3 regions of the Burkholderia territorii genome follow, and region 3 is predicted to be linked to each of the others. Evidence: predicted binding sites of a transcription regulator. Region 3 holds the regulator's gene; each other region holds the start of a gene.

Evidence for each region. Region 3 encodes LexA, which represses DNA repair genes until DNA is damaged. Its sites were predicted from a motif close to ACTGTATNNNNATACAGT; they were not measured.
Region 1: the regulator LexA is predicted to act here: its motif matches at 2,268-2,285, upstream of recA (recombinase RecA).
Region 2: the regulator LexA is predicted to act here: its motif matches at 4,609-4,626, upstream of WS51_RS02300 (DUF2471 family protein).

Annotation. Positions count from the first base shown of each region.
Region 1 is NZ_CP013366.1:2,849,394-2,859,929, reverse strand. Features, by position in the region: gene WS51_RS23700 (sensor histidine kinase) at 1-1,419, opposite strand, end outside; gene WS51_RS23695 (response regulator transcription factor) at 1,437-2,171, opposite strand; gene recA (recombinase RecA) at 2,361-3,434, shown strand; gene recX (recombination regulator RecX) at 3,434-4,303, shown strand; gene WS51_RS23680 (DUF2889 domain-containing protein) at 4,450-5,058, shown strand; gene sucC (ADP-forming succinate--CoA ligase subunit beta) at 5,127-6,293, shown strand; gene sucD (succinate--CoA ligase subunit alpha) at 6,361-7,242, shown strand; gene WS51_RS23665 (TerC family protein) at 7,401-8,105, shown strand; gene WS51_RS23660 (pilin) at 8,204-8,800, shown strand; gene WS51_RS23655 (PglL family O-oligosaccharyltransferase) at 8,954-10,536, shown strand, end outside.
Region 2 is NZ_CP013365.1:486,138-496,673, reverse strand. Features, by position in the region: gene WS51_RS02330 (LysR family transcriptional regulator) at 1-126, opposite strand, end outside; gene WS51_RS02325 (muconate/chloromuconate family cycloisomerase) at 218-1,351, shown strand; gene catA (catechol 1,2-dioxygenase) at 1,388-2,290, shown strand; gene catC (muconolactone Delta-isomerase) at 2,340-2,630, shown strand; gene WS51_RS02310 (NAD(P)H-dependent oxidoreductase) at 2,769-3,554, opposite strand; gene WS51_RS02305 (LysR family transcriptional regulator) at 3,641-4,534, shown strand; gene WS51_RS02300 (DUF2471 family protein) at 4,689-5,093, shown strand; gene WS51_RS02295 (NADPH-dependent 2,4-dienoyl-CoA reductase) at 5,290-7,323, opposite strand; gene WS51_RS02290 (AraC family transcriptional regulator) at 7,400-8,485, shown strand; gene WS51_RS02285 (aconitase X swivel domain-containing protein) at 8,730-9,179, opposite strand; gene WS51_RS02280 (aconitase X) at 9,172-10,419, opposite strand; gene WS51_RS02275 (MarR family winged helix-turn-helix transcriptional regulator) at 10,487-10,536, opposite strand, start outside.
Region 3 is NZ_CP013366.1:1,704,878-1,715,413, reverse strand. Features, by position in the region: gene WS51_RS18575 (CysB family HTH-type transcriptional regulator) at 347-1,273, opposite strand; gene WS51_RS18570 (sulfate/molybdate ABC transporter ATP-binding protein) at 1,354-2,412, opposite strand; gene cysW (sulfate ABC transporter permease subunit CysW) at 2,426-3,373, opposite strand; gene cysT (sulfate ABC transporter permease subunit CysT) at 3,370-4,266, opposite strand; gene WS51_RS18555 (sulfate ABC transporter substrate-binding protein) at 4,400-5,437, opposite strand; gene lexA (transcriptional repressor LexA) at 5,702-6,349, shown strand; gene WS51_RS18545 (hypothetical protein) at 6,376-6,714, shown strand; gene WS51_RS18540 (DUF2939 domain-containing protein) at 6,744-7,442, shown strand; gene WS51_RS18535 (universal stress protein) at 7,533-8,030, opposite strand; gene nodI (nodulation factor ABC transporter ATP-binding protein NodI) at 8,358-9,272, shown strand; gene WS51_RS18525 (ABC transporter permease) at 9,279-10,112, shown strand; gene WS51_RS18520 (hypothetical protein) at 10,164-10,536, opposite strand, start outside.

The DNA of each region.
Region 1 (10,536 bases), 1.1 Mb from region 3:
GATCGCGAGCCCGAGGCCGCTGCCGTCGCCTTCGCGGCCGAGGATCCGGTAGAAGCGTTCGACCACGCGGTCGCGTTCCGCGGCCGGAATGCCGGGCCCGGTGTCCTCGACCTCGAGATGCACGCGCCGCGCCGCATGCTCGGCCCGCACGCGCACGGTGATGCGGCCGCCTTCGGGCGTGTAGCGGATTGCGTTGTCGACCAGGTTGCCGAGCATCTCGCGCAGCATCACGGGATTGCCGTCGACCTCGAGCGGCGCGTCGTCCTCCGGGCCTTCGTAGCCGAGGTCCATGCGCTTCGCGAGCGCGGCCTGCACCCAGTCGCGCACCGTGCGGCGCGCAAGCGCGGCAATCTCGACCGGCTCGAACGTCAGCCCGCTCGCGCGGTTCTCGGCGCGCGCGAGCGCCAGCAGTTGCGTGACGAGCCGCGCGGCCTGCTCGGAGCTCGTCGCGATCTGTTCGAGCGAACGCTGCACGTCGGGCGGCACGGGATGGCGCAACGCGAACTCGGCCTGCGTGCGCAGCCCGGCGAGCGGCGTCTTCATCTGATGCGCGGCGTCGGCGATGAAGCGCTTCTGCAGCGCCATGTTCTGTTCGAGGCGCGCGAGCAGGTCGTTGAACGACGTGACGAGCGGCTCGATCTCGGGCGGCGCGCGCTGCGCCTCGACGGGCGACAGGTCGTCGGGCCGGCGTGCGCGAATGTGCGCCTGCAGCGCATTGAGCGGCGCGAGCCCGCGCGACAGCCCGAACCAGACGAGCAGGATCGCGAGCGGCAGGATCACGAACTGCGGCAGGATCACGCCCTTGATGATGTCGTTCGCGAGCGCGTTGCGCTTGTCGAGCGTCTCGCCGACCTGCACGAGCACGGGCTGCGTGCCGTTCGACTCCGGCAGCGCGACCGTCGTATACGCGACGCGCACGTCGTTGCCGCGCAGCAGGTCGTCGCGAAATGCGACGACGCCCGGCGGCGGACGGTCCTCGTCGCGCGGCAGCGGCATGTCGGCTTCGCCCGCGACCAGTTCGCCGCGCGTGCCGAGCACCTGGAAGTAGACGCTGTCGACGTTGTCCGCGCGCAGGAAGTCGCGCGTCTGCTGCGGCAGCGTCAGCTCGGCGACGCCGTTGACCGGATGGATCTGCCGCGCGAGCACGTACGCGTTGGTCTCGAGCGCGCGGTCGAACGGGCTGTTCGCGATCGTCTTCGCGACGAGGTAGGTGACGGCGATGCTCATCGGCCACAGCAGCAGGAGCGGCGCGAGCATCCAGTCGAGGATTTCGCCGAACAGCGAGCGCGGACGCGCGGCCTCGGGCGTGTCGGTTTCGTCTGGCGGCGCGAACGGGTTCTCGTAGCGCGCGTCGCGCGCGGCGTCGGCGGCGGACGGTTGATCGCCGGTCGGATGGCGGGAACGGGCCGGCGTGGCCATCGCGGCGACGGCCGGGTTCAGCGCAGCGGCGTGCCGGCGGCCGCGGACGGGGGCGCGGCCGCGGGCGAGTCGGCCGGCGCCGCGGGCGCGGCTTTCTCGAGGCAGTAGCCGAGGCCGCGCACGGTCGAAATCCGCACGCCGCTCGGCTCGATCTTCTTGCGCAGCCGGTGCACGTACACTTCGATCGCGTTGTTGCTGACTTCCTCGCCCCATTCGCACAGATGGTCGACGAGCTGTTCCTTCGACACGAGCCGGCCGATGCGCTGCAGCAGCACTTCGAGCAGCCCGAGCTCGCGCGCCGACAAGTCGAGCACGCGCTCGTTCGCATACGCGATACGGCCGACCTGGTCGAACGCGAGCGAGCCGTGGCGCACGACGGTCGGGCCGCCGCCCGCGCCGCGCCGGGTCAGCGCACGCACGCGTGCCTCGAGCTCGTTGAGCGCGAACGGCTTGGCCATGTAGTCGTCCGCGCCGAGGTCGAGCCCTTTCACGCGCTCGTCGACGCTGTCGGCGGCGGTCAGGATCAGCACGGGGAGATTGGAATTGCGCGCGCGCAGGCGCTTGAGCACGTCGAGCCCGGACATCCTGGGCAGCCCGAGATCGAGGATCAGCAGGTCGAAGGACTGCATCGACAGCGCGGTATCGGCCTCGACGCCGCTCTTCACGTGGTCGACGGCATAGCCCGATTGGCGGAGTGACCGGGTGAGGCCGTCCGCGAGTATGCTGTCGTCTTCGGCGATGAGAATTCGCATGTTGCTGACCGATGGCCGGCGGGCGCTCACGCGTGCGCGGCTGTCTCCGAAGTTATCCGTGTACAACGCAGCCTGCATTGCGGGCTTGCATAAAACACTGTTTTTTTATACAGTGTCTGCATTCGTGGGCAGCGCTTGAAAGCGGGCGCGCCTCTGACAGACGCTGCTCATCATAGCAAAGGACGATTCATGGAAGATAGCAAGAAGGGCTCCGGGATGACCGCCGAGAAGAGCAAGGCGCTGGCGGCCGCACTCGCGCAGATCGAAAAGCAGTTCGGCAAGGGATCGATCATGCGGATGGGCGACGGCGAAGCGAAGGAAGACATCCAGGTCGTCTCCACGGGCTCGCTGGGTCTCGATATCGCGCTCGGCGTCGGCGGCTTGCCGCGTGGCCGGGTGGTCGAGATCTACGGTCCGGAATCGTCCGGTAAAACCACGCTCACGCTGCAGGTCATCGCCGAACTGCAGAAGCTGGGCGGCACGGCAGCCTTCATCGACGCCGAGCACGCGCTCGACGTCCAGTATGCGGCGAAGCTCGGCGTGAACGTGCCGGAGCTGCTGATCTCGCAGCCGGACACCGGCGAGCAGGCGCTCGAAATCACCGACGCGCTGGTGCGCTCGGGCTCGATCGACATGATCGTCATCGACTCGGTCGCGGCGCTCGTGCCGAAGGCGGAAATCGAAGGCGAGATGGGCGATTCGCTGCCGGGCCTGCAGGCTCGCCTGATGTCGCAGGCACTGCGCAAGCTGACGGGCACGATCAAACGCACGAACTGCCTCGTGATCTTCATCAACCAGATCCGGATGAAGATCGGCGTGATGTTCGGCAACCCGGAAACCACGACGGGCGGCAACGCGCTGAAGTTCTACTCGTCGGTGCGTCTGGATATCCGCCGGATCGGTTCGATCAAGAAGAACGACGAGGTGATCGGCAACGAAACCCGCGTGAAGGTCGTCAAGAACAAGGTGTCGCCGCCGTTCCGCGAAGCGATCTTCGACATCCTGTACGGCGAAGGCATTTCGCGCCAGGGCGAGATCATCGATCTCGGCGTGCAGGCGAAGATCGTCGACAAGGCGGGCGCCTGGTACAGCTACAACGGCGAGAAGATCGGCCAGGGCAAGGACAACGCGCGTGAATTCCTGCGCGAGAATCCGGAAATCGCACGCGAGATCGAAAACCGCATTCGCGAATCGCTCGGCGTTGCCGCCATGCCGGATGGTGCAGGGCTCGACGAAGCCGAGGCGATGGACGAAGAAGAGTGATGGTCGGGCGCCGAGGTCAGGCTGGCGAACCGGAACCGAGCGACGCGCCCGACACGGCGGGTCGCTCCGGCCGGCAAGCCGAATCCTCGGGGGCCCACCGGCGGAGCGCGGGCAGCGATGCCGCGAGCCGCACCGCGACGAGGGCATCCGAGGATGCCCTCGTTTCGTTTGAGATCACCGCGCCGGTCGATCCGTTCGACGACGACGAATCGTTCGACGCGCACGACCGGTCGCGCCGTCGCGTGTCCGGTGTCAATTTCCCGGGCGCGCGCGCGGCCGATGCCTCTGCGTCGGCCAAGGAAGATGTGTATACGCGCAGCAGCCAGCATCCGCGTCGCACGCGCCGTGCGCCCGGTGGTTCCGCGGGCGCTGCGTCCGGCGACGAATCCGGCGCCGCCGAGCGCAAGTCGTCGAAACCGCCGCGTTCGCTGAAGGGCCGCGCGCTCGGCTATTTGTCCCGGCGCGAGTACAGCCGGGCCGAACTCGCGCGCAAGCTCGCACCGTACGTCGGTGAGGACGAATCCGTCGAGTCGGTGCTCGATGCACTGGAAAAGGAAGGCTGGCTGTCCGACGCACGCTTTGCCGAGAGCCTCGTGCATCGCCGTGCGTCGCGCGTCGGCGTCGCGCGCATCGTCAGCGAGCTGAAGCGTCATGCGGTCGGCGACACGCTCGTCGAGGAAGTGAATGCGCAATTGCGCGAGACCGAATGGGCCCGCGCGCAGGCCGTCTGGCGCAAGAAATTCGGTGCACTGCCGCAAACACCCGCCGAGCGCGCGAAGCAGGCGCGCTTCCTTGCCGCGCGCGGCTTCTCGAGCTCGACCATCGTGAAGTTGCTGAAAGTCGGCGACGATTTCCCGATCGACGACTGACCGGTTCGGTCGCGCGCGCTGCGCGCGATTTTGCTGCAATGCAACCGTTTCCCGACAGGCGGGAATACCCGCCTTCGCGGCCGGATGCCTCGAATACCCAATATGCTAAAATCCACGGGTTTTCCTCTTCGGCCTCAACCTCCAGCATGCCGCTATCCGAGCCCGTGCCCCGTCAGTTGCGACATCGACGCGCAATCCGAGCGGAAGCCTACGAGCGCGGCGACGGCTTGTGGGACATCGAAGCCTGCCTGACCGACCACAAGCCGCGCGATGTCGCGCTTGCGTCGGGCATCCGGCCCCAGGGCCTGCCGATCCACGAACTCTGGCTGCGCGTGACCATCGATCGTGACCTCAATGTCGTCGACGCCGAAGCGTCGTCGGAGTGGGTTCCCTATCCCGGTCACTGTCAATCCGCCCCTCCCGCCTATCGGGCCCTCATCGGGCTCAATCTCTTCCGCAATTTCCGCCGCAACGCGAACCGGCTGCTCGCCGGCGTCGAAGGCTGCTCCCATCTCACCGAACTGTGCGCCGTGCTGCCCACGGCAGCGATCCAGGCGTTCGCCGGTGATGTGTGGAACGTGCGCGAGGAGGGCGGCGAAGGGCCGGATCACGACGGCGAGCACGCCGAACCGCCTTTTCAGCTCGGCCGCTGCCGCGCGTTGCGGTTCGACGGCGAAGTCGTGCGGCAGTACTACCCGCGGTGGTATGGGCCGATTCGGCCGGATCTGCCCGGTGAAGGCAGCACGAAGGAATGAACGGAAATCATTCGAAGAAGCGTCTTAAGCGACATTTCATCCAACTCTCAGACTGAAGGGAATCACGCATGAAGATTCACGAGTACCAGGGTAAGGAAATCCTGCGGAAATTCGGAGTCGCGGTACCGCGCGGCAAGCCGGCGTTCTCGGTTGAAGAGGCCGTCAAGGTGGCAGAAGAGCTGGGCGGCCCGGTGTGGGTCGTGAAGGCTCAGATTCACGCGGGTGGCCGTGGCAAGGGCGGCGGCGTGAAGGTGGCGAAGTCGATCGAGCAGGTTCGCGAATACGCGAACCAGATCCTCGGCATGCAGCTCGTCACGCACCAGACCGGTCCGGAAGGCCAGAAGGTCAACCGTCTGCTGATCGAAGAAGGCGCCGACATCAAGCAGGAACTGTATGTCAGCCTCGTCGTCGACCGCGTGTCGCAAAAGATCGTTCTGATGGGTTCGAGCGAAGGCGGCATGGACATCGAGGAAGTTGCCGAAAAGCACCCGGAACTGATCCACAAGGTCATCGTCGAGCCGTCGACGGGCCTGCTCGACGCACAGGCCGACGACCTCGCCGCGAAGATCGGCGTGCCGGCTGCCTCGATCCCGCAAGCGCGTGCGATCCTGCAAGGCCTGTACAAGGCATTCTGGGAAACCGACGCATCGCTGGCGGAAATCAACCCGCTGAACGTCTCGGGCGACGGCAAGGTCATCGCACTCGACGCGAAGTTCAACTTCGACTCGAACGCGCTGTTCCGCCACCCGGAAATCGTCGCATACCGCGACCTGGACGAAGAAGATCCGGCTGAAATCGAAGCGTCGAAGTTCGACCTCGCGTACATCTCGCTCGACGGCAACATCGGCTGTCTCGTGAACGGCGCAGGCCTCGCGATGGCGACGATGGACACGATCAAGCTGTTCGGCGGCGAGCCGGCGAACTTCCTGGACGTCGGCGGCGGCGCGACGACCGAGAAGGTCACCGAAGCGTTCAAGCTGATGCTGAAGAACCCGGGCCTGAAGGCGATCCTCGTGAACATCTTCGGCGGCATCATGCGCTGCGACGTGATCGCGGAAGGCGTGATCGCCGGTTCGAAGGCCGTGAACCTGAACGTGCCGCTCGTCGTGCGCATGAAGGGCACGAACGAGGACCTCGGCAAGAAGATGCTGGCCGATTCGGGCCTGCCGATCATCTCGGCGGACAGCATGGAAGAGGCTGCGCAGAAGGTTGTCGCGGCTGCCGCAGGCAAGTAAGCGCGCTAATGAACACGCATGGCGGCGCGCTTCGCACGCGACGCCAATCGAACAGAGGTCAAAATACATGTCGATTCTGATCAACAAGGACACGAAGGTCATCACGCAGGGCATTACCGGCAAGACCGGTCAGTTCCATACGCGCGCCTGCCGTGAATATGCAAACGGCCGCGAAGCATTCGTCGCGGGCGTGAACCCGAAGAAGGCCGGCGAAGACTTCGAAGGCATTCCGATCTACGCGAGCGTCAAGGAAGCGAAGGCGGAAACCGGCGCGACCGTGTCGGTCATCTACGTTCCGCCGGCAGGCGCTGCCGCAGCGATCTGGGAAGCGGTCGAAGCCGACCTGGATCTCGCGATCTGCATCACGGAAGGCATCCCCGTGCGCGACATGATCGAAGTGAAGGACCGCATGCGTCGCGAAGGCCGCAAGACGCTGCTGCTCGGGCCGAACTGCCCGGGCACGATCACGCCGGACGAACTGAAGATCGGCATCATGCCGGGTCACATCCACCGCAAGGGCCGCATCGGCGTCGTGTCGCGTTCGGGCACGCTGACGTATGAAGCCGTTGCTCAGCTGACGGCACTGGGCCTCGGCCAGTCGTCGGCAGTCGGCATCGGCGGCGACCCGATCAACGGTCTGAAGCACATCGACGTGATGAAGATGTTCAACGACGATCCGGATACGGATGCGGTCGTGATGATCGGCGAAATCGGCGGTCCGGACGAAGCCAACGCCGCTCAGTGGATCAAGGACAACATGAAGAAGCCGGTGGTCGGCTTCATCGCGGGCGTCACGGCGCCTCCGGGCAAGCGCATGGGCCACGCCGGCGCGCTGATCTCGGGCGGTGCGGATACGGCCGAAGCGAAGCTGGAAATCATGGAAGCGTGCGGCATCACCGTCACGCGCAACCCGTCGGAAATGGGCCGTCTGCTCAAGAAGGCGCTGTAATTTCCCCGCGGTTTCGTCCTGCAAAAAACGCCGGCCTTGCCGGCGTTTTTTGTTATGCTCGCGCAATGAATTTGTAAGCACCGGGCATGCGCGATGGCCGTCCCGGTGTTCATCCGGGCACCGAGTCCTGCAACCGCTCCCTCCATCCGATACCGCTCATGCTTGAATTCCTGACGTCGCTCCACTGGGGCGCCGTGTTCCAGATCGTCATCATCGACATCCTTCTCGGCGGCGACAACGCGGTCGTGATCGCGCTCGCGTGCCGCAACCTGCCGGCCAATCAGCGGCTGCGCGGCGTCGTGTGGGGCACGGCCGGCGCGATTCTGCTGCGGGTCGCGCTGATCGCGTTCGCGGTCGTGCTGCTCGACGTGCCGTTCCTGAAGTTCGGCGGCGGCTTGCTGCTGCTGTGGATCGGCATCAAGCTGATGGCGCCGGACGCCGATGCGCACGACAACGTGAAGCCGGCCGACCGGCTGTGGGACGCGGTGAAGACGATCGTGATCGCCGATGCCGTGATGAGCCTCGACAACGTGATCGCGATCGCCGGTGCGGCCGAGCAGGCCGATCCGGCGCACCGGCTGGCGCTGGTGATCTTCGGGCTCGTCGTCAGCGTGCCGATCATCGTATGGGGCAGCACGCTGGTGTTGAAGCTGCTCGATCGGTTCCCGGTCGTCGTGGCGCTCGGCGCCGGGCTGCTCGGCTGGATCGCCGGCGGGCTGATGGTGCACGACCCGGTCGGCGACCGCTGGCCGGCGCTCGATACGCCGGAGGCGATCTACGGAGCGAGTATCGCCGGCGCGCTGTTCGTCGTCGCCGCCGGTTATGCGCTGCGGCGCCGTCGCGGTGCCTCGCACGCGCATTGACGTCTGGCCGTCCGGCCGACTGCCGGGGCCGCGGCCCGCTGGCTACGATCGAAACGCCTGCCTGATTCGGCAGGCGTTTTTCGTTTCCGGAGCCAGTCATGTTCGAAGCCTTTTCCGTTTCCCTGTTCCGGCGCATCGCCGCCGATCTGCGACGCGCGCGCCGGCCGGTGCCGCGTTGGCGGCCACACGGCTTCACGCTGATCGAATTGATGATCGTGCTTGCGATCGTCGGCGTGGTCGCGGCCTACGCGATTCCCGCGTACCAGGATTACCTGGCGCGATCGCGCGTCGGCGAGGGGCTCGCGCTCGCGTCGTCCGCGCGGCTCGCGGTTGCCGACAACGCTTCGAGCGGCGCGAGTCTCGACGGCGGTTACAGCCCGCCGGCCGCGACCCGCAACGTCGAATCCGTCACGATCGACGGCGACACCGGCCAGATTACGGTGGCGTTCACCGCCCGCGTCGCCGCGGCCGGCGCGAATACGCTCGTCCTGGTGCCGTCCGCCCCGGACAAGGCCGACACGCCGACCGCACGCGTGCCGCTCAAAAAGGGCGCGATGCAGGCGGGCGCGATCGCCTGGGAATGCTTTGCGGCCGGCAAGTCCGCGTCGTCGCTTCCGGCGCCGGGTGCGGGCCCGTTGCCGGCCGAAGCCGCGACGTTGCCGGCGCAATACGCACCGGCGGAGTGCCGAGCGTAGTGTCGGGGGGCCGCAGCCGCGTGCGTGGGGCGGCGCCCGCCATGCCCGTGGGCCGGCTGCGCCCGCTCCACCGGCTGGGTGATGGCACGACGGGCCCGCACAGAGGGGGGAAAGTTTTGTATAGTGCGCCGGTTGCTGACATCCGGTTCGCTCATGCCTTCTACTTTTTCCCGTTCGTTGCCGCTCGTTGCACTGGCTGTCGCCCTGATCGTGCCGTACTCGATCACGAATCACACGTATCCGATCCCGACCTTCTATTCCGAGTTCGCCGCGCTCGTGCTGTATCTGCTGGTCGGTCTCTCCGTCGTGCTGCTTGCACGCACGGGGCGCCCGGCAGCGCCGTTCGCCGCGCCGGCCGCGTTCGTCGCGCCGCTCGGGTTCGCGGCGGTGCTGATCGCGCAGGTCGCGCTGATGCCGTTGAAGGTGCCGTCGATGAACTGGCTGGCGGTCGGCTATCTGGCTGCCGCGCTGGTCGCGATGCAGGCCGGCTACACGCTCGCGCGCGAGGGGCTTGCGGAGGCCGCCGCGCAAATGATGTCCGGCGCGTTGTTGCTCGGCGGGATGCTCGCGGTCGCGAGCCAGATCGTGCAGCTGTTCCATCTCGAATCCGCGGTGTCGCCGTTCGTGGTGGTGTACAACATCGCTGTCGATCGCCGTCCGTACGGCAACATGGCGCAGGCGAACCACCTGGCCACCTACATCGCGTTCGCGCTCGCAAGCGCGATGTATCTGGTGCAGACGCGCCGGCTCGCGGTATGGGCGTGGCTTGCGCTGTCGATCGCGCTGTCGGTCGGGCTCGCGCTGACGGTGTCGCGCGGCCCGTGGCTGCAGGTCGCGGTGCTCGTCGTCGCGGGCTTCTGGATGGCATGGCTCGAGTCGCGCCGTGCGCCGGGCAACCGCCGTGCGTGGGTGATGCCGGTCGCGCTCGCGGTGACCTTCGTCGCGGTGAACGTCGCGGTGCGCTGGGCCAACGTGCATTTCCATCTGGGGCTCGCCGAGTCGGCGGCCGAGCGGATGCGCGATGCGGGGCAGATTGCGCCTCGCCTCGCGCTGTGGAAGTACGGGCTCGCGATGTTCCGCGAGCATCCGGTACTGGGCGTCGGCTGGGGCGAGTTCCCGTCGCACCAGTTCGCACTCGTGCGCACGCTCGGCGGTGTCGAGATCGCGAACAACTCGCACGACATCTTCATCGACCTGCTCGCGAAGTCCGGCCTCGTCGGTCTCGGCGTGCTCGTCGTCGCCCTCGTGATGTGGTTCGTGCGCGCGGTGCGCGCGCCGCAGTCGAGCACGCGCGTGTTCGGCCTCGCGCTGATCGGCATCCTGTTGATGCATGCGCTCGTCGAATACCCGCAGCAGTACATGTTCTTCCTGCTGCCGGCGATGTTCGTGATCGGCCTGCTCGACGTGAAGCCGCTGCGCCTCCTGCCGGGCCGAGCGGCGTTCGGGCTGTTCGCGGTGTTGTCGATCGGCGGCGTGCTGGCGGCGGTCCCCGTGCTGCGCGACTACCAGCGCGCGGAAGTGCTGTATTACGGCAGCGATCCGGCCGCGCAGTACCGCGATGCGCCGTCGCTCCTGTTCGGTGCGTGGGGCGATTACGGAGCGGCCACGTTGCTGACGATCTCGCCGGACAACCTGCCGCTCAAGCTCGTCGCGCATGAGCGTGCGATCGCGCTGCTGCCCGGCGAGACGGTGCTGCGCCGTTATGCGGCGCTGCAGGCGCTGGCCGGTCGCGAAGC
Region 2 (10,536 bases), on a different replicon from region 3:
CTCCTCCTCGATTGCCTGGAGCTGGCGGCTCAGCGGCGGCTGCGTCATGTGCAGCCGCTCGGCCGCCCGCGTGATGTTCATTTCCTCGGCGACGGCCATGAAGTACCTGAGCTGGCGCAATTCCATTTCATGCCTCGAAGGTATGGAAGTAGTCGGAAAGAGTGTTGGACGACGCCGGGCGGAAATTCCTACCATGTGCACCAACAGGAGGAATCGCATGATAGCAACTGCCGCCACCATCGAACGCATCGACACGCTGCTCGTCGACGTGCCGACGATCAGGCCCCACAAACTGTCGGTCGCCACGATGAATTGCCAGACCCTCGTGCTGGTCCGCGTTCGATGCACGGACGGTATCGAAGGCGTCGGCGAGGCGACCACGATCGGCGGCCTCGCGTATGGCGAGGAAAGCCCCGAGAGCATCAAGGTCAACATCGACACCTACTTCGCGCCGCTGCTGCAGGGCATGGACGCGACGCGCCCGGGCGCCGCGATGGCGCGGGCGCGCAAGCTGTTCCAGGGCAACCGGTTCGCCAAGTGCGCGATCGAGACCGCGCTGTTCGACGCGCAGGCGCGCCGCCTCGGCGTGCCGCTGTCCGAGCTGTTCGGCGGCCGCACCGTCGATGCGGTCGATGTCGCGTGGACGCTCGCGAGCGGCGACACGCAGCGCGATATCGCGGAAGCCGAGGCGATGCTCGATGCGCGCCGCCATCGCGCATTCAAGCTGAAGATCGGTTCGAACGCGGTCGACGACGACGTCGCGCATGTCATCGCGATCAAGCGCGCGCTCGGCGAGCGCGGCGACGTGCGCGTCGACGTGAACCAGGCGTGGACCGAAACCGACGCGATCCGTGCCGGCGCTCGGCTCGCGGAGGCCGGCGTGAGCCTCGTCGAACAGCCGATTGCCGCGACCAACCGCGCAGGCTTGAAGCGGCTCACGCAGCTCGCGCACATTCCGATCATGGCCGACGAAGCGCTGCACGGCCCTGTCGATGCATTCGCGCTCGCGCAGGACCGCGCGGCCGACGTGTTCGCCGTGAAGATCGCGCAATCGGGCGGCCTGCTCGGTGCGGCGAGCGTCGCATCGATCGCGTCGGCCGCCGGCATCGACCTGTACGGCGGCACGATGCTCGAAGGCGCGGCCGGCACGATGGCGTCCGCGCAACTGTTCAGCACGTTCGGTTCGCTGAAATGGGGCACCGAGCTGTTCGGCCCGCTGCTGCTCACCGAGGAAATCCTCGTCGAGCCGCTGCGTTACCAGGATTTCAAGCTGCACCTGCCGGCGACGCCCGGCCTCGGCATCACCTTCGACTGGGCGCGCATCGAACGGATGCGACGCAACGCCCGCTGATCCCGCATGACACGACAACCGAAACCGGAGACACAGATGAACAAGCAAGCCATCGACGCCCTGCTGAAAACCTTCGACGATGCCGCGGAAAAGCCCGGCAACCCGCGCGTGCGCGCGATCGTCAACCGGATCGTGAGGGACATCTGCTACACGATCGAGGACTTCGACGTGCAGCCGAGCGAATTCTGGACCGCGCTCAACTACCTGAACGAAGCCGGCCGTGAATTCGGGCTGATCGCCGCGGGCCTGGGCCTCGAGCGCTTCCTCGACGTGCGGATGGACGAGGCCGAGGAAAAGGCCGGCTTCCACGGCGGCACGCCGCGCACGATCGAGGGGCCGCTGTATGTCGCGGGCGCGCCGGAATCGGTCGGCCATGCGCGCCTCGACGACGGCACCGATCCGGGCCAGACGCTGGTCATGCGCGGCCGCGTGCTCGGTCCGGACGGCACGCCGATCGCGAATGCGCTCGTCGAGGTATGGCACGCCAATCATCTGGGCAACTATTCGTACTTCGATCAATCGCAGCCGGCGTTCAACCTGCGCCGCTCGATCCGCACCGATGCCGAGGGCCGCTACAGTTTCCGCAGCGTGCTGCCGGTCGGCTACAGCGTGCCGCCGGGCAGCAAGACCGAGCAACTGCTCGACCAGCTTGGCCGCCACGGCCATCGCCCGGCGCACATCCACTTCTTCGTTTCGGCGGACGGATATCGTAAGCTGACGACGCAGATCAACATCGAAGGCGATCCGCACATCTGGGACGACTTCGCATTCGCGACCCGCGAAGGGCTGATCCCGAAGATCAAGCAGGCCGAGGGCGCGGAAGGCAAGCCGTATGGCGTCGACGGGCAGTTCGCGCTGATCGACTTCGATTTCTCGCTGCTCAAGGACAAGCAGGACGTGCCGGCGAGCGAAGTCCAGCGGGCGCGTGCACAGGCCTGAGCGGCCGTCCCCGTCCCGTTCGACGAATCGACAACGCAAGGAGTGCAGGATGCTGTTTCATGTGGAAATGACCGTCCGCCTGCCGGCGGACATGGATCCGGTCAAGGCGGCCACGCTGAAGGCCGAAGAGAAGGCGATGTGCCAGCGGCTGATGAACGAAGGAGTCTGGCGGCATCTGTGGCGGATCGCGGGTCAGTATGCGAACGTCAGTATTTTCGACGTGGAAAGCGTGCAGCAACTGCATGATGTGTTGAGTCAGTTGCCGCTGTTTCCGTATATGGAGATGGAGGTGCGGGCGCTGTGCCGGCATCCGTCTTCGGTGCGGGAGGATGATCGGTAAGTGAACGCGAAGCGCGGCATTGTCTGACGGCCGCGAAGAGCACGACGCGGGCGGCCGGCGATGTTCTCGCCGATCGCCCGTATCGTTTTGCAGCGGTCGATCCTGGTATCGCCCCGCATTACGACGACGCAGCGGCAATCACCGCTCGTGCGCGAGATGCGCCGCGAACCCCGCCGTCCCCGGCGCGATATCCGCCTTCAGCGTCAGCGCCGGAATGTCGTAATCGCCCGCGTTCTGCCGGCGGAACGGAATCGGCTTCGTGGTCCACAGTTCGTCGAGACGCTTGCCGAGCGCCGCACACGTTGCCTCGAAGCGCGCGTCGTCCATCCGGTGCGTCCGGTAGATCACGAACGGCGGCAGCACGTCGAATCCCGGGTAATAGAGGATCCCGTGCTGAATCGGAAACAGCACGTCGTCGATCGGCCCGTTGATGCCGCGTGCGCTGTAATGCGATTCCCAGCCGCCCGCCGTGACGACGATCATCGCGCGCTTGCCCGCCAGCGAACCTTCGCCGTAACGGTCGCCCCAGTGCAGATCGGAATGTTCGCCGACGCCGTATGCAAAACCATACGCATACACGCGCTCGACCCACCCTTTCATGATCGCCGGCATCGAAAACCACCACAACGGAAACTGCAGGATCACCGCGTCGGCCCACTTCAGTTTCTCCTGCTCGCGCGCGATGTCTTCGCTTTGCGTGCCCGTCTCGAACGCGTGCTTCGAATCGAGCGATGGATCGAAACGCGCGCCCGGCATGTGATCGGTCACGTCGTTCGCATCGAACGCGGCCTTCCAGTTCATCGCGTACAAATCCGTCACCTGCACGCGGTGCCCCGCCGCTTCGAGATGCTCGACGGCAAAGTCGCGCAGCGCGCCGTTCAGCGAACGCGGTTCCGGATGGGCATAGACGATCAACACATTCATGTTCGGCACTCCGTCGATTGAATGACTGCAGGATGCCGTCGCCGACGGTATATTGGAAATGAATTTCCAATATTTCAGGTATAGCCGTGAATAATCTCAGACGACTGGATCTGAACCTGCTGGTCACGCTCGACGTGCTGCTCGCCGAGCACAACGTCACGCGGGCAGCCGAAAAACTCAACATGTCGCAGCCGTCGGTCAGCGTGCAGTTGCAGAAACTGCGCGATCTGTTCGGCGATCCGCTGTTGCTGCCGGGGCCGCGCGGCATGCGGCCGACCGCGCGCGCGGAAACGCTGCGCGAGCCGCTGCGGGACGCACTCGACGTTCTCGAACGCGCGGTGCTGACAGCCACGCCGTTCGATCCGGCAACCGCGACGAATACATGGCGCGTGGCCGCGACCGACTATGGCGAATCGACGATCGTGATGCCCGCGTTGAACACGCTGCGCGCGGCCGCCCCGGCGACGCGCCTTGCCGTGGTCGAGCTCGTGCCGCCGCGCATCGAACACGATGCGGAGCGCAACGGTATCGACCTGGCCTTCCACACGACGGAAGGTTCGCCGGAAGGGATGCGGCGCCTGCCGCTGTTCGTCGAGCGCTACGTGCTCGTCGGCCGCGCCGGTCATCCGAAGCTCAAGCGGCGCCCCACGCTCGCACAGTTCGGCGCGCTGGAACACGTGATCGTGTCGCCCGACGGCGGCGGCTTCGTCGGCGTAACGGACGAGGCACTCGCGAAAGCAGGCGCCGTACGACGCGTCGTGCTGTCGGTTCCGCATTTCCTGTTCGTAAGGTCGGCCGTCGCCAGCACGGATCTCGTCGCGATGTTGCCCGAGCGCCTCGTGCGCGGTTCGCCCGCGTTGCGCGTGGTGGAAGCGCCCGTCCATGTGCCCGGCTATGAAATGTCGATGCTGTGGCACGAGCGCGTGCACCGCGATCCGGCGCATCGGTGGCTACGGGAGACGATCGCGGCGTCGGTGTAAGCCGTTCGCGAATGCCGTGCGGGACGCGGTGCCGCCGGGCACACATGCATTCAGGACTTGAAACCGCCTCGGACACTGTATATATTTACAGTGCTTTTGCACCATTTGACCCGAATTCCGTCATCCACGACGGACGGACTTTTGTGAGGCGACCATGTTCCAGTCATCCGCATTCGATCCCGAGCAACCCGGCTTCAACCCCGTCCACTTCGAGCGTGCCGCGCAGCGGGCGGTCATCGATCTGCAGCGTGTCGTCGGCGGCCCCGCCCAACGCGCGCTCGGCCTGCGCCGCCGCACCCATCCGGCCGCCGCCCGCACGATGTCCTGGCAGGCATTGCTGAACGTCGAGGAACTCGCGTTCTCCAATGCCGGCTTCCTGAGCCGGAACGATCCGAGGGTCGTCGACGCGTTCATCCGCCTGCGTGACAGCCGGCTCGTCGCGGCGGATGTCGAAGAGCCGGTCGACTGGCGTCGCGACGACGACGACCTGCCGGCCGTCTACCTGATCGTCAAGGCGATGCTGGAAGCGGAAGAGGAAGAACGGGCCGAGGCGGCCTGACGTACGCCGCCGGTGGCGCATGGCGTCCTGCCGGTATCGCGTCGCCATGTTGCATGGCGACGCGCCGCATTCCTTCACGGTCGCCCGCATGCGCCGGCATGTCGCGCGAATCATCAGGCGGGAAGTCGCGAGCCGTCGCGCGGGCAGACCACCGCCGCGCGATGCACGCCGCCTTCGCCACCCGGAACGACGCTCGTTACAGCCGCGCCGCGAGCCGCGAGCCCTGATCGATCGCACGCTTCGCATCGAGCTCGGCCGCCAGTTCCGCGCCGCCGATCAGATGCACCGAGCGGCCGGCTGCCTGCAACGGTTCCAGCAGCGCGCGCTGCGGCTCCTGCCCGGTGCACAGCACGATCGTGTCGACTTCGATCAACTCATGATCGGTGCGCTGCTCGCCGTACGACACGTGCAGCCCGCGCGCATCGATCTGTTCGTAATTCACGCCGCCGATCATCTTCACCTGCTTCATCTTCAGCGTCGCGCGGTGAATCCAGCCAGTCGTCTTGCCGAGCCCCTTGCCGAGCGGCGCGGCCTTGCGCTGCAGCAGCGTCACTTCGCGGGCGGGCGCGGCGACCTGCGCGCGCGTCACGCCGCCGCGCGTCGCGGCCGGATCGGTCACGCCCCACTCGGCTTTCCACTCCTCCAGATCGAGCGTGGGCGACTCGCCGCCCTGCACCAGATATTCGGCGACGTCGAAGCCGATGCCACCTGCGCCGACCACCGCGACACGCCGTCCAACCGGCTGCCCGCCGGCCAGCACGTCGATGTAGCTGAGCACGTTCGGCCCGTCCTGGCCGGGAATCTTCGGGTCGCGCGGCGCCACGCCGGTCGCCAGCACGATCTCGTCGTAGCCGCCCGCGATCAGCTCGCTCGCATCGACGCGGCGGTTCAGGTGCAGGTTCACGCCGGTCAACTCGACCTGCCGGCCGAAATAACGCAGCGCTTCGTGGAACTCCTCCTTGCCCGGAATCCGCTTCGCCATGTTGAACTGGCCGCCGATCTCCGCCGCGGCGTCGAACAAGTCGACGTGGTGGCCGCGCTGCGCGAGCACCGTCGAGCACGCGAGCCCGGCCGGCCCCGCGCCGACCACCGCGATGCGCTTCGGCTGCTGCACGCGCACATAGGTCAGCTCGGTCTCGTGGCACGCGCGCGGGTTCAGCAGGCATGACGCGATCTTGTTCTTGAACGCGTGGTCGAGACACGCCTGATTGCAGCCGATGCAGGTGTTGATCTCGTCTGCCCGGCCCTGCGCGGCCTTGACGACGAACTCGGCATCCGCAAGCAGCGGGCGCGCCATCGACACCATGTCCGCACAGCCGTCCGCGAGAATCTGCTCGGCCACCTCGGGCCGGTTGATCCGGTTGGTCGTCACGAGCGGGATGCCGACCTCGCCCTTCATCTTCTTCGTCACCCACGCGAACGCGCCGCGCGGCACCGACGTCGCAATCGTCGGCACGCGCGCCTCGTGCCAGCCGATCCCGGTATTGATGATGGTCGCGCCCGCGCGTTCGACGGCCTTCGCGAGCTGCACGGTCTCGCTCCAGTCGCTGCCGTCGGGAATCAGGTCGAGCATCGACAGCCGGTAGATCAGGATGAAGTCGCGCCCGACCGCCTCGCGCGTGCGTTCGACGATCTCGATCGGCAGGCGGATCCGGTTTTCGTACGAACCGCCCCACTGGTCGTCGCGCTTGTTCGTATGCATCGAGATGAACTGGTTGATGAGGTAGCCCTCGGAGCCCATGATCTCGACGCCGTCGTAGCCGGCCTCGCGCGCGAGTTGCGCGCAGCGGACGAATGCGCGGATCTGCCGCTCGACGCCGCGCGCGCTGAGTTCGTGCGGCGCGAACGGCGAGATCGGCGACTTGATCTTCGACGGCGCAACCGCGAACGGGTGGTAGCCGTAACGGCCGGTATGCAGGATCTGCAGCGCGATCTTGCCGTCGTCGGCATGCACGGCGTCGGTAATCACGCGATGGCGCCGAGCGCCGGCCGACGTCATCAGCGTGCCGCCGAACGGCTTGGTCCAGCCGGCCACGTTCGGCGCGAAGCCGCCGGTCACGATCAGGCCGACGCCGCCGCGCGCGCGTTCGGCGAAATACTCGGCGAGCCGCGGCAGCGTCTTGCGGCTGTCCTCGAGGCCCGTGTGCATCGAGCCCATCAGCACCCGATTCTTCAGCGTGGTGAAGCCGAGATCGAGCGGCGCGAGCAGGTGGGGAAAGGAGATCGTCATGATGATTCTGCCGGTTAGCGATGAGCGTCATCGTAGGCCGCGCGCCACCTTGAACGTGAGGGGGCAAACAGCCATAATGCTTGTCATTTCCGGCCAAATCGACATGACTTCCCCGTCACGCAAGGACCACCTCGGGCTACGCCGGCCGACGATTCCGGTCGCCTATACGCGCCTGCTGCTGCAGGCGCTGGCCGCACGCGGCATCGATCCGGCCGCCGTGCGCGCGGGCACCGGGCTGCGCGATGCCGTGTTGGCCGAGCCGGACGCGCGTGTCGCGCCGTCGCAATGGGGGCGGCTCGTGCTCAATGCGATCGAGATCGGCGGCGATCCGGGCATCGGGCTCGCGTTCGGGCTGCTGCTGAAGCCGACCGTGCACGGCTTCCTCGGTTATGCGACGCTGACCGCGCGGGACATCCGCGAAGCACTGGTCGTCACGCAGCGCTACTTCCGGATGCGCAACCGCCAGTATCGACTGACCTACGCGGAGGACGAACGCGGCGCGACGCTCGAACTGCACGGCGTGCAGGCGAGCCCGGTGCTGCAGCATCACGTGATGTTCGAGTTCGTGCTGACGGGGCTTGCGCAGAACATCTCGCAGTGGTCCGGGCGCGCGTCGCCGCCAATCGCGCTGCGCTTCGCGTGGCAGGAGCCGGATTACTTCGCGCGTTATCGCGATCAGTTGCCGCCGGTGGAATTCGGCTGCGCGGCGAATGCGCTGTGGATTGCGCACGACGTGCTGGACTGGCCGCTGCCGCTCGCCGACGAAGTCGCGCACCGGCAAGCGCTCGTGCAGGTCGAGCGCGAGTATGCGCAGGTGCGTCAGGATGAAGGCGATCTCGTCGAGCGCGTGCGCGCGGAACTGGCGCGAACGGCCGGCAACTATTCCAGTCCGGAGGCACTCGCCGACGCGCTGCTCGTGTCGACGCGCACGTTGCGGCGCCGGCTCGAGGAAGCCGGGTCGAGCTACCGGCAACTGCTCGACGAAGCGCGGTTTCGCGATGCGAAGCAGTTGTTGTCGGCATCGGACCTCGACCTGAAGACGATCGCCGAGCGGCTGCAGTTCACCGACCCGGCCAATTTCACGCGCGCGTTCCGGCGCTGGGCCGGGCAGACGCCGAGCGCTTATCGGGAAGCGTCAGGCGGTGATACGACGCACGAATGACCGGAAAAGGCGGACGACACGACGCGCCCGGTTGGTGTTTCATCATTCGACGGAACCACGATCGGCCGCTTCGTACCGGGCAAGATCCGGCCTTCGGCATTCAGTCAGATTCCGTGGCCCGAAATCCGGCGGCCCGGATAATCCGGCGGCAAGCGCGACATGCATGTCGCCGGAGCGCGCTGTCGCTCGCGAACGAAGACGTACCGCACCTTCGCTTCGTCAAACGCGGCGAGCACACGACACGTCAGCCGCCGACATCGATCCACGCGCCGCCGTCGCCCGCGCCAGCGTCGATCCGCACGTCGCCCGTCGCGGCGATGATCGCGTCGTACACCTGATCAGTCACACACACCACCGGCACCGCGATCGCATACAGCTCGGCCGCGACGATCGCGCCGATCGAGATGATCAGGTCGCGCTCCTTCAGTACGATCCCGACCGGCCCCGTGCCGTTGCGCACGGCTTCCGCGAGCACGCTGCTGCTCGAGCTCGAGCCCTTCGCATGCGGCATCACCATGATCCGGCCGGCCAGGCTCGCGCCCGCCTGCGGATGCCCGCGATCGACGATCCGCCCCGCGCCCGAATCGTAGCCGCCCCAGAAGCTGAGCGGCTTGTCGAGCACGATCGTCTGCGCACATGCGCTGCCCGGCACGAGCGTGTCGCCCGTCAGCTTTCTCGCCATTGCTTCAGTCATCGAATCGCACCTTTCCTTCGAATGCGGAACGCACGCACTCGCGCATGCTGCCGTACGCCACGGTGACGCCTATATTCGCGGGCGCATACGATGCCCACTTCCCCGAGTTCGTCATCACCAGGCCCGACAGCTGTTTCATCACCGGCGTGATGTACGTGCACGTGTCGACGACGATCTGGATGCCGCGCGCATCGAACTTGCTGGCAAGCCCGAGCTCGCCCAGCTCCCACAGGATGAAGCGGCTCGTGTTCACGTAGAAATCGCACTTCGGCTTGCCGTCGAACTGGTCGAGCAGCGCGTCGAGCGTGCGGAATTCGGCCAGCGAGAAATGCGGCGTGCCGAGCGCGACCGCGACGAGCGCATCGCCGGCCGCGCCGTGGTTCAACGTGCGGCGGATCTCGTCGAGATCCGCCATCGAGACGTCGACGGTGCGCTGCGCCGCCTGCCCGTGCAACGCGGCGTCGAGCGTCGGCGCCTCGGGCGTCACGCCGACCGCATGGAACAGCGCGACGGCCCCGCTCGAGGCGGCGGCTGCGCCGAGCGCCTTGAGCTCGTCCTCGGTGGTGTCCGCCGGCAATCCGACGATTGCCGGCACGGTCGCGCCCGCGATCCGGCCGATCAGCAACCCGAGCGCCGCGAAATAGATGTCGCGCGACGGCCGGCCGCCGAAGTCCGGCGCGTTGAACACGATCCGCGCCGCACGATTCGATTCGACGTGCAGCCCCGCGTACGGCGCGCGTCCGGTGATCGCGGCGGCCAGGTCGAGAAAGTCGCCGTAGCGGCTCGTGCGCGCGCCGAGCACCGAATTGGCGAACACGATCGCATTGGATTCGGCCCACGCGATCTGCTCGCCCACGCGCGGACGATTCTTCAGCTGATACGGCGCGCATGTGAAGCTCGACTCGCAGCCGAGCTGCAGGTGCGCATCCATCAGACGTTGCGCGTCGCGCTGGATCGTGCGGTCGCCGTGATACAGCTCGGGATGGATCAGGTCGAGCGACCCGACGTTCAGCGTGGTCGGCACGGCGACCCGCGCGCCGGTGTCGACGAAATATTCGACGAAGTCGAGGCTGGTTCGGCCGTGGTAAAGACAGCCGTCGATATGCGCGGACGTGATGTCGATCAGATGCGGCGCCGACATGACGTCGGCCGTGCGCGCGACGATTCGCATCGCGCGCGCGACGCCATCGCCGAATGCGCCGCGCAACATCGCGTCGTCGCGCTCGCTCAACTGCAGCATGGAGGGTGCTCCTCGTGTCTCGTCCGGTGGATCCGGATCGCTTTTGTCATACTACCGCGCGTCGCGCCTAGCGCTGCGCCGTGACGCTGAACAGCTCGTCGCGCAGCGCCTTCGCGC
Region 3 (10,536 bases):
GGACGGCGATCGCGGCAGCGCCGGCCTCGGGCATGCGGCCGCCGGCTTGCGCCGGGCCGCCGCTGCCGGCAGGCCGTGCATCCGCCGGTTCCGTCGCGCGTCGCGCAAGAAAGTCCGGCCCGGGCCTTCTCGCGTCCGCGCGCATTAAATCATATCTTTGGCGCCATGACTTGCATGAGATGAACGGAATGCAGCGTTTCACGTGCGTATTCCATGAGCGTCGATGCATGCGGATTGGGCGCGGCGCGGGTATGCGATCCGCCGTCGCTCGAGCGGCAAAAGAAACGCCGCGCGCGCCGGGCGCTTGCCCGGACCGCGCGCGGCGTGTGCAGCACGCGCGTAACCGTCAGGCCACTTCGCGCAGTTGCGACGCGATTTCGGTTTCGTTCAGATGCGGCGCGAACATCTCGATCAGCCGGTATGCATACGCGCGCAGGAACGCGCCCTTGCGCAAGCCGACGCGCGTCGTGCTCGCCTCGAACAGGTGCTGCGTGTCGAGCGCGACGAGCCCGGTGTCGCGCTGCGGATCGAAGGCCATCGCCGCGACGACGCCAATCCCCATGCCGAGCTCGACGTAGGTCTTGATCACGTCCGCGTCGATCGCGGTCAGCACGACATCGGGCACCGCGCCGGCCTGCGCGAATGCCTGGTCGATGTGCGAGCGGCCCGTGAAGTCCTGGTCGTACGTGATGATCGGGTACTCGGCGATTTCGTCGAGCGTCAGGTTCTCGCGGCCGACGAGCGGATGGCCCTTCGGCACGACGACCGTGTGGTGCCACGAATAGCACGGGAACGTGACGATGTCGGGGTAGCGGTCGAGCGCCTCGGTCGAGATGCCCAGATCGGCTTCGCCGTTCAGGATCATCTGTGCGATCTGCTGCGGGCTGCCCTGCCGCAGCGCGAGATGCACCTTCGGGAACACCTCGGTGAACTGGCGGATCACCTTCGGCAGCGCGTAGCGCGCCTGCGTGTGCGTCGTCGCGACGACGAGGTGGCCGCTGTCCTGGTCCGCGAACTGGCGCGCGACCCGGCGCAGGTTTTCCGCGTCGAGCAGCATCCGCTCGATCAGCTGGTGCACGGCCTTGCCGGGCTCGGTGAGCCCGGTGAGCCGCTTGCCGCGACGGATGAAGATGTCCACGCCCAGTTCATCCTCGAGATCCTTGATCTGCTTCGACACGCCTGACTGCGACGTGTACAGCACGTTCGCGACTTCCGTCAGGTTCATGTTCTGGCGCACGGCTTCGCGCACGAAACGCAATTGCTGAAAGTTCATGGGTATGCCTCTTGGGCTGTCGTTGTTCGAATGTCGATCCGGAGCGGTATCCGCCCTCTTCTCTTTGACGGGCTCGGGCGTCAGTGTGCGGGAAATACGCGCACCGCGCGCGGCACGGCGGTTGCGCCGTCGCCGACCTGCAGCGCGAGCGCGCGCCACGCGTCGCGATCGAGTTCCGCTTCGAGTGCACCGCCCGTGCGCGCCTCGAGCTCGACGCGCACCGAGCCGCCGAGCGGGATCACGCGGCGCACGTCGACCGCGATGCCGTCGCGATGGCCGTCGCCGGCCGGCCACAGCTGCAGGTCGTGCGGGCGCACATAGGCATTCGCGGGCCCCGCGAAATCGGCGTCGACGGCGATCGGCGCGGCCGCGCCCTCGGCGACGAAGCCGCGCCCGGCAACCGTGCCCGGCAGCCGGTTCGCCGCGCCGAGAAACTCGTAGACGAACGCGCTTTCCGGATGATCGTAGACGTCCTGCGGGCTGCCCACCTGCTCCACGTGGCCGCGGTTCAGCACGACGATCCGGTCGGCCACTTCCAGCGCTTCTTCCTGGTCGTGCGTGACGAAGATCGTCGAGATGTGAAGGTCGTCGTGCAGGCGCCGCAACCAGCCGCGCAGTTCCTTGCGCACCTTCGCGTCGAGCGCGCCGAACGGCTCGTCGAGCAGCAGTACCTTCGGCTCGACCGCGAGCGCGCGGGCCAGCGCGATCCGCTGGCGCTGGCCGCCCGACAGCTCGGACGGGTAACGCTGCGCGAGCCAGTCGAGCTGCACGAGCTTCAGCAGCTCATGCACCTTGTCGCGAATCACGGCTTCCGACGGCCGCTCGCGACGCGGCTTCACGCGCAGCCCGAACGCGACGTTCTCGAACACGGTCATGTGGCGGAACAGCGCGTAATGCTGGAACACGAAGCCGACCTGGCGATCGCGCGCGCCGACCGACGCGACGTCGAGCCCCTGCAGCACGACCTGGCCGGCGTCCGCGTGCTCGAGGCCCGCGATCACGCGCAGCAGCGTGGTCTTGCCGCAGCCCGACGGCCCGAGCAGTGCGACGAGCTCGCCCGCCGGAAAGTCGAGCGACACATCGTCGAGGGCGGTGAAATCGCCGAAGCGCTTCTGAAGATGACGGACGGTGATACCCATTCTGGTTGCCTCTTTACGATTTCGACGAAACGGCCGCGACGGGGCCGGCATGAGTGGGAACGTCATCGCGTGCGCCGGCCAGTTCGGCGGCGAGATGACGCTCGGCGAGCAGCTTCAGCGCGAGCGTGACGAGCGCGAGCAGCGCGAGCACCGACGCCACCGCGAACGCCGCCGCGAAGTTGTATTCGTTGTACAGGATCTCGACGTGCAGCGGCATCGTGTCGGTCACGCCGCGAATATGGCCGGACACGACCGACACCGCACCGAACTCGCCCATCGCGCGCGCATTGCACAGGATCACGCCGTACAGCAGGCCCCACTTCACGTTCGGCAGCGTCACGCGCCGGAAGATCTGCCATCCCGATGCGCCGAGCACGCGCGCGGCCTCTTCCTCGTCGGTGCCTTGCGCCTGCATCAGCGGAATCAGCTCGCGCGCGACGAACGGGAACGTGACGAAGATCGTCGCGAGCACGATGCCCGGCACCGCGAAGATGATCTGCACGTCGTGATCCTGCAGCCACGGGCCGAGCCAGCCTTGCGCGCCGAACAGCAGCACGTAGACGAGGCCGGAGATCACCGGCGACACCGAGAACGGCAGGTCGATCAGCGTGGTCAGCAACGCCTTGCCGCGGAATTCGAACTTCGCGATCGCCCACGACGCGCACACGCCGAACACGAGGTTCAACGGCACCGCGATCACGGCGACGGTCAGCGTCAGCTTGATCGCCGACCACGCGTCGGGATCGGCGAGCGATTCGACATAGAAGCCGACGCCCTTGCGCAGCGCCTCGAAGAACACCGCGGCGAGCGGCACGACGAGGAAGAACGCCAGGAACGCCAGCGCGACGCCGATCAGCAGCCACCGCACGGCGCGCGGCTCGCCGACGGGGTCGAGCCGCTTCGCCGCGCGCCCGCGCGCGACGGATGGGTCGTTCAGTACGGCACCGGACTTGCGGGTCATTGCTGGCCTCCTGCTGCTGCGGCAACGGTGCCGGTCGCCGGCGCGGGGCCGCTTGCGCCCTTGCTCGTGCGGCGCTGCAGATACCATTGCAGCGTATTGATCAACAGCAGCATCACGAACGACACGACCAGCATCACGACGGCCAGCGCGGTCGCGCCCGCATAGTCGTACTGCTCGAGCTTCGTGATGATCAGCAGCGACGTGATCTCGGATTTCATCGGCACGTTGCCGGCAATGAAGATGACCGAACCGTACTCGCCGAGCGCGCGTGCGAACGCGAGCGCGAAGCCGGTGAGCAGCGCCGGCAGCACGGCCGGCAGCACGACGCGGCGGAAGGTCAGCCAGCGCGATGCGCCGAGGCATGCGGCGGCCTCTTCCTGCTCGCGCTCGAAATCCTCGAGCACCGGCTGCACGGTGCGCACGACGAACGGCAGCCCGATGAAGGTCAGCGCCACCAGCACGCCGACCGGCGTGAACGCGATCTTGATGCCGAACGGCGCGAGATACTGGCCGACCCAGCCGTTGGCCGCATAGACGGCGGCAAGCGAGATGCCCGCGACCGACGTCGGCAGCGCGAACGGCAGGTCGACGATCGCATCGACCAGGCGCTTGAACGGGAACGTGTAGCGCACCAGCACCCACGCGACGAGAAAGCCGAATACGGCGTTGATCAATGCGCCGCCGAGCGCGGCGGAGAACGTCAGCCGGTACGACGCGAGCACGCGCGGCGAGGTGACGGCAGTGACGAACTGGTCCCACGACAGCGTCGCGGTCTTCAGGAACGTGGCGGCGAGCGGAATCAGCACCACGAGGCTCAAATAGGCCACCGTGATGCCGAGCGTCACGCCGAAGCCGGGCAGCGCGCTCGGCTTGCGAAAGGTGTACGTCGTCATCGGATGCTCTTGCTGGGTCGTTGCTGCTCATGGGTCCGACGCAAACGCCGACGCGGGAATCGCGCCGGCGGGCCGTCGGGGATGCGGCGCGCTCTCGTGGCGCGCCGCTGTCGTTATGGCTTGCTGCGTGGCGTTATTGCGGCTTGTAGATCGAATCGAACACGCCGCCGTCCGCAAAATGCGTCTTCTGCGCCTTCGTCCAGCCGCCGAACGTGTCGTCGACCGTGTACAGCTTCAGCTTCGGGAACTGCTTCGTCAGCTCCGCCGGCACGTTCTTCGAACGCGGGCGGTAATAGTTGCGCGCCGCGATTTCCTGGCCCTGCGGGCTGTACAGGAAATTCAGGTAGGCCTCGGCCAGCTTGCGCGTGCCCTTCTTGTCGACCACCTTGTCGACCACGGCGACGGGCGGCTCGGCCAGGATGCTCACCGACGGCACGACGATCTCGAACTTGTCGGTGCCGAATTCCTTGATCGACAGGAATGCCTCGTTCTCCCACGCGATCAGCACGTCGCCGAGCCCGCGCTGCACGAAGCTCGTCGTCGCACCGCGCGCGCCCGAGTCGAGCACACCGGCATTCTTGTAGAGCTTCGTCACGAAATCCTTCGCGCTCTGCTCGCTGCCGCCCGGCTTGTGGACGGCATAGGCCCACGCGGCGAGGTAGTTCCAGCGCGCGCCGCCCGAGGTCTTCGGGTTCGGCGTGACGATCGAGATGCCCGGCTTCGTCAGATCGTCCCAGTCCTTGATTCCTTTCGGGTTGCCCTTGCGCACCAGGAACACGATCGTCGACGTGTACGGCGACGCATTGTCCGGCAGGCGCTTCTGCCAGTCCTTGTCGACGAGGCCCTTGTTGGCGAGCGCGTCGATGTCGTAGGCAAGCGCGAGCGTCACGACGTCGGCCTGCAGGCCGTCGAGCACCGAGCGCGCCTGCGCGCCCGAGCCGCCGTGCGACTGCTTGAAGTTGACCGTCTCGCCCGTCTTCGCCTTCCACTCCTTGCCGAACGCCTGGTTGAAGTCCTGGTACAACTCGCGCGTCGGGTCGTAGGACACGTTCAGGAACGTCGTATCGGCCTGGGCATGCGTCACGACGCCCAGCGCCGCCGCCGCGCCCAGCGCGAGTGTTGCGATCAGGCGGCCCGCTCCGCCCACCAGCCCCGTATTGCGCTTCGCCATCCTTGGTTCTCCAGTGTTGTCGGTATTGCGATGTCGGGCCAGTCTATCGAACGGGTTACATGATTAAAAATAATCGTTCTTCATTTTTTAATACTCAAAAGTGCTAACGCATACTGGACGGACGGTTGCGGCGGACGATCCGGCGTTCGGACGTCGCGAAATCGCGCCGGAATCGACGCGATCGCGTCGAACCTCAAGTAACACTTGAAATTCGCGAAGTACTGTATAAAAATACAGCTCACTGTCTATCCATACAGTTCAGCCATGACCAAACTCACCGCCCGTCAGCAGCAAGTGTTCGACTTGATCCGCCGCGCGATCGAGCGCTCCGGTTTTCCGCCCACGCGCGCCGAGATCGCTGCAGAGCTGGGTTTCAGCTCGCCGAACGCGGCCGAGGAACACCTTCGTGCGCTGGCGCGCAAGGGCGTGATCGAGCTGGCCGCCGGCGCGTCGCGCGGCATCCGCCTGCTCGGCATCGACGACGCCCCGCACCAGTTCACGCTGCCGCACGCCGGCCTGATGCAACTGTCGCTGCCGCTCGTCGGCCGCGTGGCGGCCGGTAGCCCGATCCTTGCGCAGGAGCACATCTCGCAGCATTACGCGTGCGATCCCGCGCTGTTCACCAGCAAGCCCGATTACCTGCTGAAGGTGCGCGGCCTGTCGATGCGCGACGCCGGCATTCTCGACGGCGACCTCCTCGCCGTGCAGAAGCGCACGGAAGCGAAGGACGGCCAGATCATCGTCGCGCGCCTCGGCGACGACGTCACGGTCAAGCGCCTGAAGCGCCGGCCCGGCGGCCTCGAGCTGATCGCGGAGAACCCGGATTACGAAAACATCTTCGTCAAGGCCGGCAGCGCGGATTTCGCGCTGGAAGGCATCGCCGTCGGGCTGATCCGCTCGGGCGAACTCTGACAATCGGTCTCTCTGAGGAGAACATCATGGAACGCCTTTCCCGTCTGCTGCCTTTCCGTCAATTCGGCCGCCTGCGTCACCTGCGCGGCCGCACGCCCTGCGCGCCGCTGTCCGCGGCGGCGCCCGTGGTGAGCCAAGAAGTCGCAGTTGAACGGCAGGCGTCGCTGCTGCCGTCGGCGCTGCCCGCATTCGCGCGGGTGTCGCTGAACGCCGGCCTGAATCACGCGGAACCGGCACGTCGTGCGCCCGTGCGCGTCTATCACGGTCGCTCGCGCCTGATCATGGTCGGGACGATCGATGCCGTGTGCCGAATGATCGATCGTTGCATCGCGGAGGAACGATCGGCCACGCACGGCGGTCTCTGATTGCGGAACCTGTCCGTACCGGAGGCACCGTGACTGGATCTTCGGGCCGTGCGTGGCGGCTCAAGCCCTTGCTGATCGTCGTGCTGGCCGTCGCGGTCCTCACGGCGATCGGCTATGCATACGCATCGCCGTACGTCGCGCTCGGTCGCCTGAAATCGGCAATCGACGCGCGCGATGCGCAAGCGGTCAGCGAATATGTCGATTTTCCGTCGCTGCGTATCAGCCTGAAGCAGCAGGTCACGGAAGAGCTGATGCGCCGCATCGACGCTTTAAAGAAAGACAATCCGTTCGCGGTGATTGGCGCGCTGATCGGATCTGCATTGATCGGCCCGCTGGTCGATGCCTATGCGACACCGGAAGGCGTCGCGGCGCTGATGAGTGGCATTCCCCCGCGCGGCAATCCGGGAGAACGGCCGCCTGAATGGTCGAGCCCGCCGTCCGGCGCTGCGACTGGCAACGCGCCGGGCACATCGCCTGCCAATCCGGCGAGTGTTCCGGTGCCCGCCAGCAATGTGGCCGCCTCGGCCGCGTCTGTACCCGCTACCGCACCCGCAGCTGCGAACACCGGCGAGGTCGGCCATCCGCAGCAAACGAGCGCTGGCTACCGGAATATCGATGAATTTGTCGTGACCTACCAGCGCAACGCGGACGGCACGCGCTATGCAGCGATCTTCCACCGCTTCGGCCTGTTCTCGTGGAAGCTGTCCGCGATCGACCTGCACGCCTGAGCAGCCGCAATCGGCGCACATGTCGCCAGCGGCACGGCGCATGACCGGCGCGAATCGCGATACGATCCGGCCGGTTACACGATCATTGCGTTACTTGCCGCTCGCGGTGGCCGCTTCGCGTTCGCGTGCGATCTCGGCCTTTTGCTCTTCCGCCGACGAACATGCGACCAGAATGCTGCAGTTCACGCGATCGAGCAGCTGTGTGTTGCCCGAGCCCATCCACCATCTCGACAGTCCGCTGCGGCACCGATGGCCGACGACGACGAGGTCGGCTTTCAGCTCCGTCGCGAGATTCGCGATTTCGTCGATCGGATAGCCGAATGCGAAATGGCCTTCGGCCTGAACGCCGCGCTCGCGCAGCCAGTTCACGCCTTCCTGCAGGATCTCGCGCGCGGTTTCCTCGAAACGGCCGCACGCGACGTCGGTCAGCAGCCCGGCGCTTTGCGCGATGCTCGAGCGCATGTCGACGACCGACAACAAATGCGTTTCCGCCTTCAGGTCCAGCGCGAGATTGGCACCACACCGCAATGCCTTGCGTCCTTCGAGCGTGCCGTCGTAGCACAGCAAAATCTTGTTGTAGCTAGCCATGAAACCTCCCTGTCGCGACTACGTACCCTATGCACTCATCATGGTGCGCCGCAATTCAGGACGCAAGGGATGGAAAACGCTGATTCGCCACGCCGCGCGCGTCGGCGATGATGCGGTGCACGATCCGCGCACGCATGCACCATGCGGAGCACATACGCGCTGAAGAGACGCAGGCGATGCACTAGAATGGCCCGTTCGTGCCGTCGGCGCGCGTTCGCCCCGGTCATGCCCATGTGACACGCATTCATCCGATCCGTTCGCCGGGCTGTATGGCCGCCCGACCGGCCGCGAAACGCGTCCGCGTCCGCTAACAACGACAACCTGCCCATGTCCGTTGCACCGATCGATTTCCGGAACGTCGAAAAGCGCTATGGCGACAAGCTCGTCGTCAACGACCTGTCCTTTCATGTACAGGCCGGCGAATGCTATGGCCTGCTCGGGCCGAATGGCGCGGGCAAGACCACGACGCTGAAGATGCTGCTCGGCCTCGCGTATCCCGACGCCGGCGCCATTTCACTCTGCGGCGAGCCGGTTCCGTCACGCGCGCGGCATGCGCGCCAGCGCGTCGGCGTCGTCCCGCAGTTCGACAATCTCGATCCCGATTTCACCGTGCGCGAGAACCTGCTCGTGTTCAGCCGCTATTTCGGGATGTCGGCACACACCGCACGCGCGCTCGTGCAACCGCTGCTCGAATTCGCGAAGCTGGAAAACAAGGCTGATGCGAAAGTCGGCGAACTGTCGGGCGGCATGAAGCGCCGTCTGACGCTCGCGCGCGCACTCGTCAACGATCCCGACGTGCTGGTGCTCGACGAGCCGACGACAGGCCTCGATCCGCAGGCGCGGCACCTGATGTGGGAGCGGTTGCGATCGCTGCTCGCGCGCGGCAAGACGATCCTCATCACCACGCACTTCATGGAAGAAGCCGAGCGCCTGTGCGACCGGCTGTGCGTGATCGAGGAAGGCCGGAAGATCGCCGAAGGCGCGCCGCACGCGCTGATCGAATCGGAAATCGGTTGCGACGTGATCGAGATCTACGGGCCGGACCCGGTCGCGCTGCGCGACGAGCTCGCGCCGTTCGCGAAGCACACCGAGATCAGCGGCGAGACGCTGTTTTGCTACGTGACCGATCCCGAGCCGCTCAGTGCGCGGCTCAAGGGTCGCACGGGATTGCGCTATCTGCATCGCCCGGCCAATCTGGAAGACGTGTTCCTGCGGCTCACGGGCCGCGACATGCAGGACTGATCGATCATGGACGTACGCAACTATTCCGCCGCCGCGCCGTCCGCACCGCCGCGCGAGTCGCGCTTCGCGATCGCGCTGCCCGCGAATGCCACCAACTGGATTGCCGTGTGGCGACGCAACTACCTTGTGTGGCGCAAGCTCGCGCTCGCCTCGCTGTTCGGCAATCTCGCCGATCCGATGATCTACCTGTTCGGCCTGGGGTTCGGGCTTGGCCTCATGCTGGGCCACGTCGACGGCGTGTCGTACATCGCGTTCCTCGCGGCCGGCACGGTCGGTTCGAGCGTGATGATGTCCGCGAGCTTCGAATCGATGTATTCGGGCTTTTCGCGAATGCACGTGCAGCGCACCTGGGAAGCGATCATGCACACACCGCTCGCGCTGGGCGACATCGTGCTCGGGGAGATGGTCTGGGGCGCGAGCAAGGCGCTGCTGTCCGGCGTCGCGATCATGCTCGTCGCGGGCCTGCTCGGGTATGCACGGTTTCCGTCGATGCTCGCGGCGCTGCCGGTGATCGCACTCGCCGGCCTCGCGTTCGCGAGCACGGCGATGATCGTTACCGCGCTCGCGCCGTCCTACGATTTTTTCATGTTCTATCAGACGCTCGTGCTGACGCCGATGCTGCTGCTGTCGGGCGTGTTTTTCCCGATCACGCAATTGCCTCCGGTCGCGCAACACGCGGCACACGTGTTGCCGCTCGCGAACGCGGTCGAACTGATCCGCCCCGCGATGCTCGGCCGGCCGGCGACGGACGTCGGCCTGCATCTCGCGGTGCTCGCCGGCTATGCAGTCGGCGGATTCGTGGTCTCCGCGTGGCTGTTCCGGCGGCGGATGATGCGCTGACGGCCGGCGCGCACTGCGCCGGCTCGATGCTGCGATGAAACGGCGACGACGTTACTCGTCGTCGTCGCTCCACGGAATCTCGACGTCGGTCAGGAACGCGACGGTCGCCAGCGGGCCGCCTTCGTGCCGGCCGAGCTTGCCGTCGGCGCGATGCCATTCGACGCGGAACTGCGTACCCGGGTCGTCGGCGACGAGATAGACCGCGCGCAGCTCTTCCGCGTCGGCCTCGTCGACCGGACCGTCGAACGACACCAGCATCTTCTGCGGCCACAGGCCGTTCACCGGATCGTAAATGCGGTCGCCCTGCGGGATGTCGATGCTGGCCTCGACGCCGATCGTGGCGGAAGCTTCGATGATCATCGTGCCGAGTGCGTTCAGCACGGCAGTCGCCCGCGCGGAATTGGCCTGGCGGATCGCGAGATCG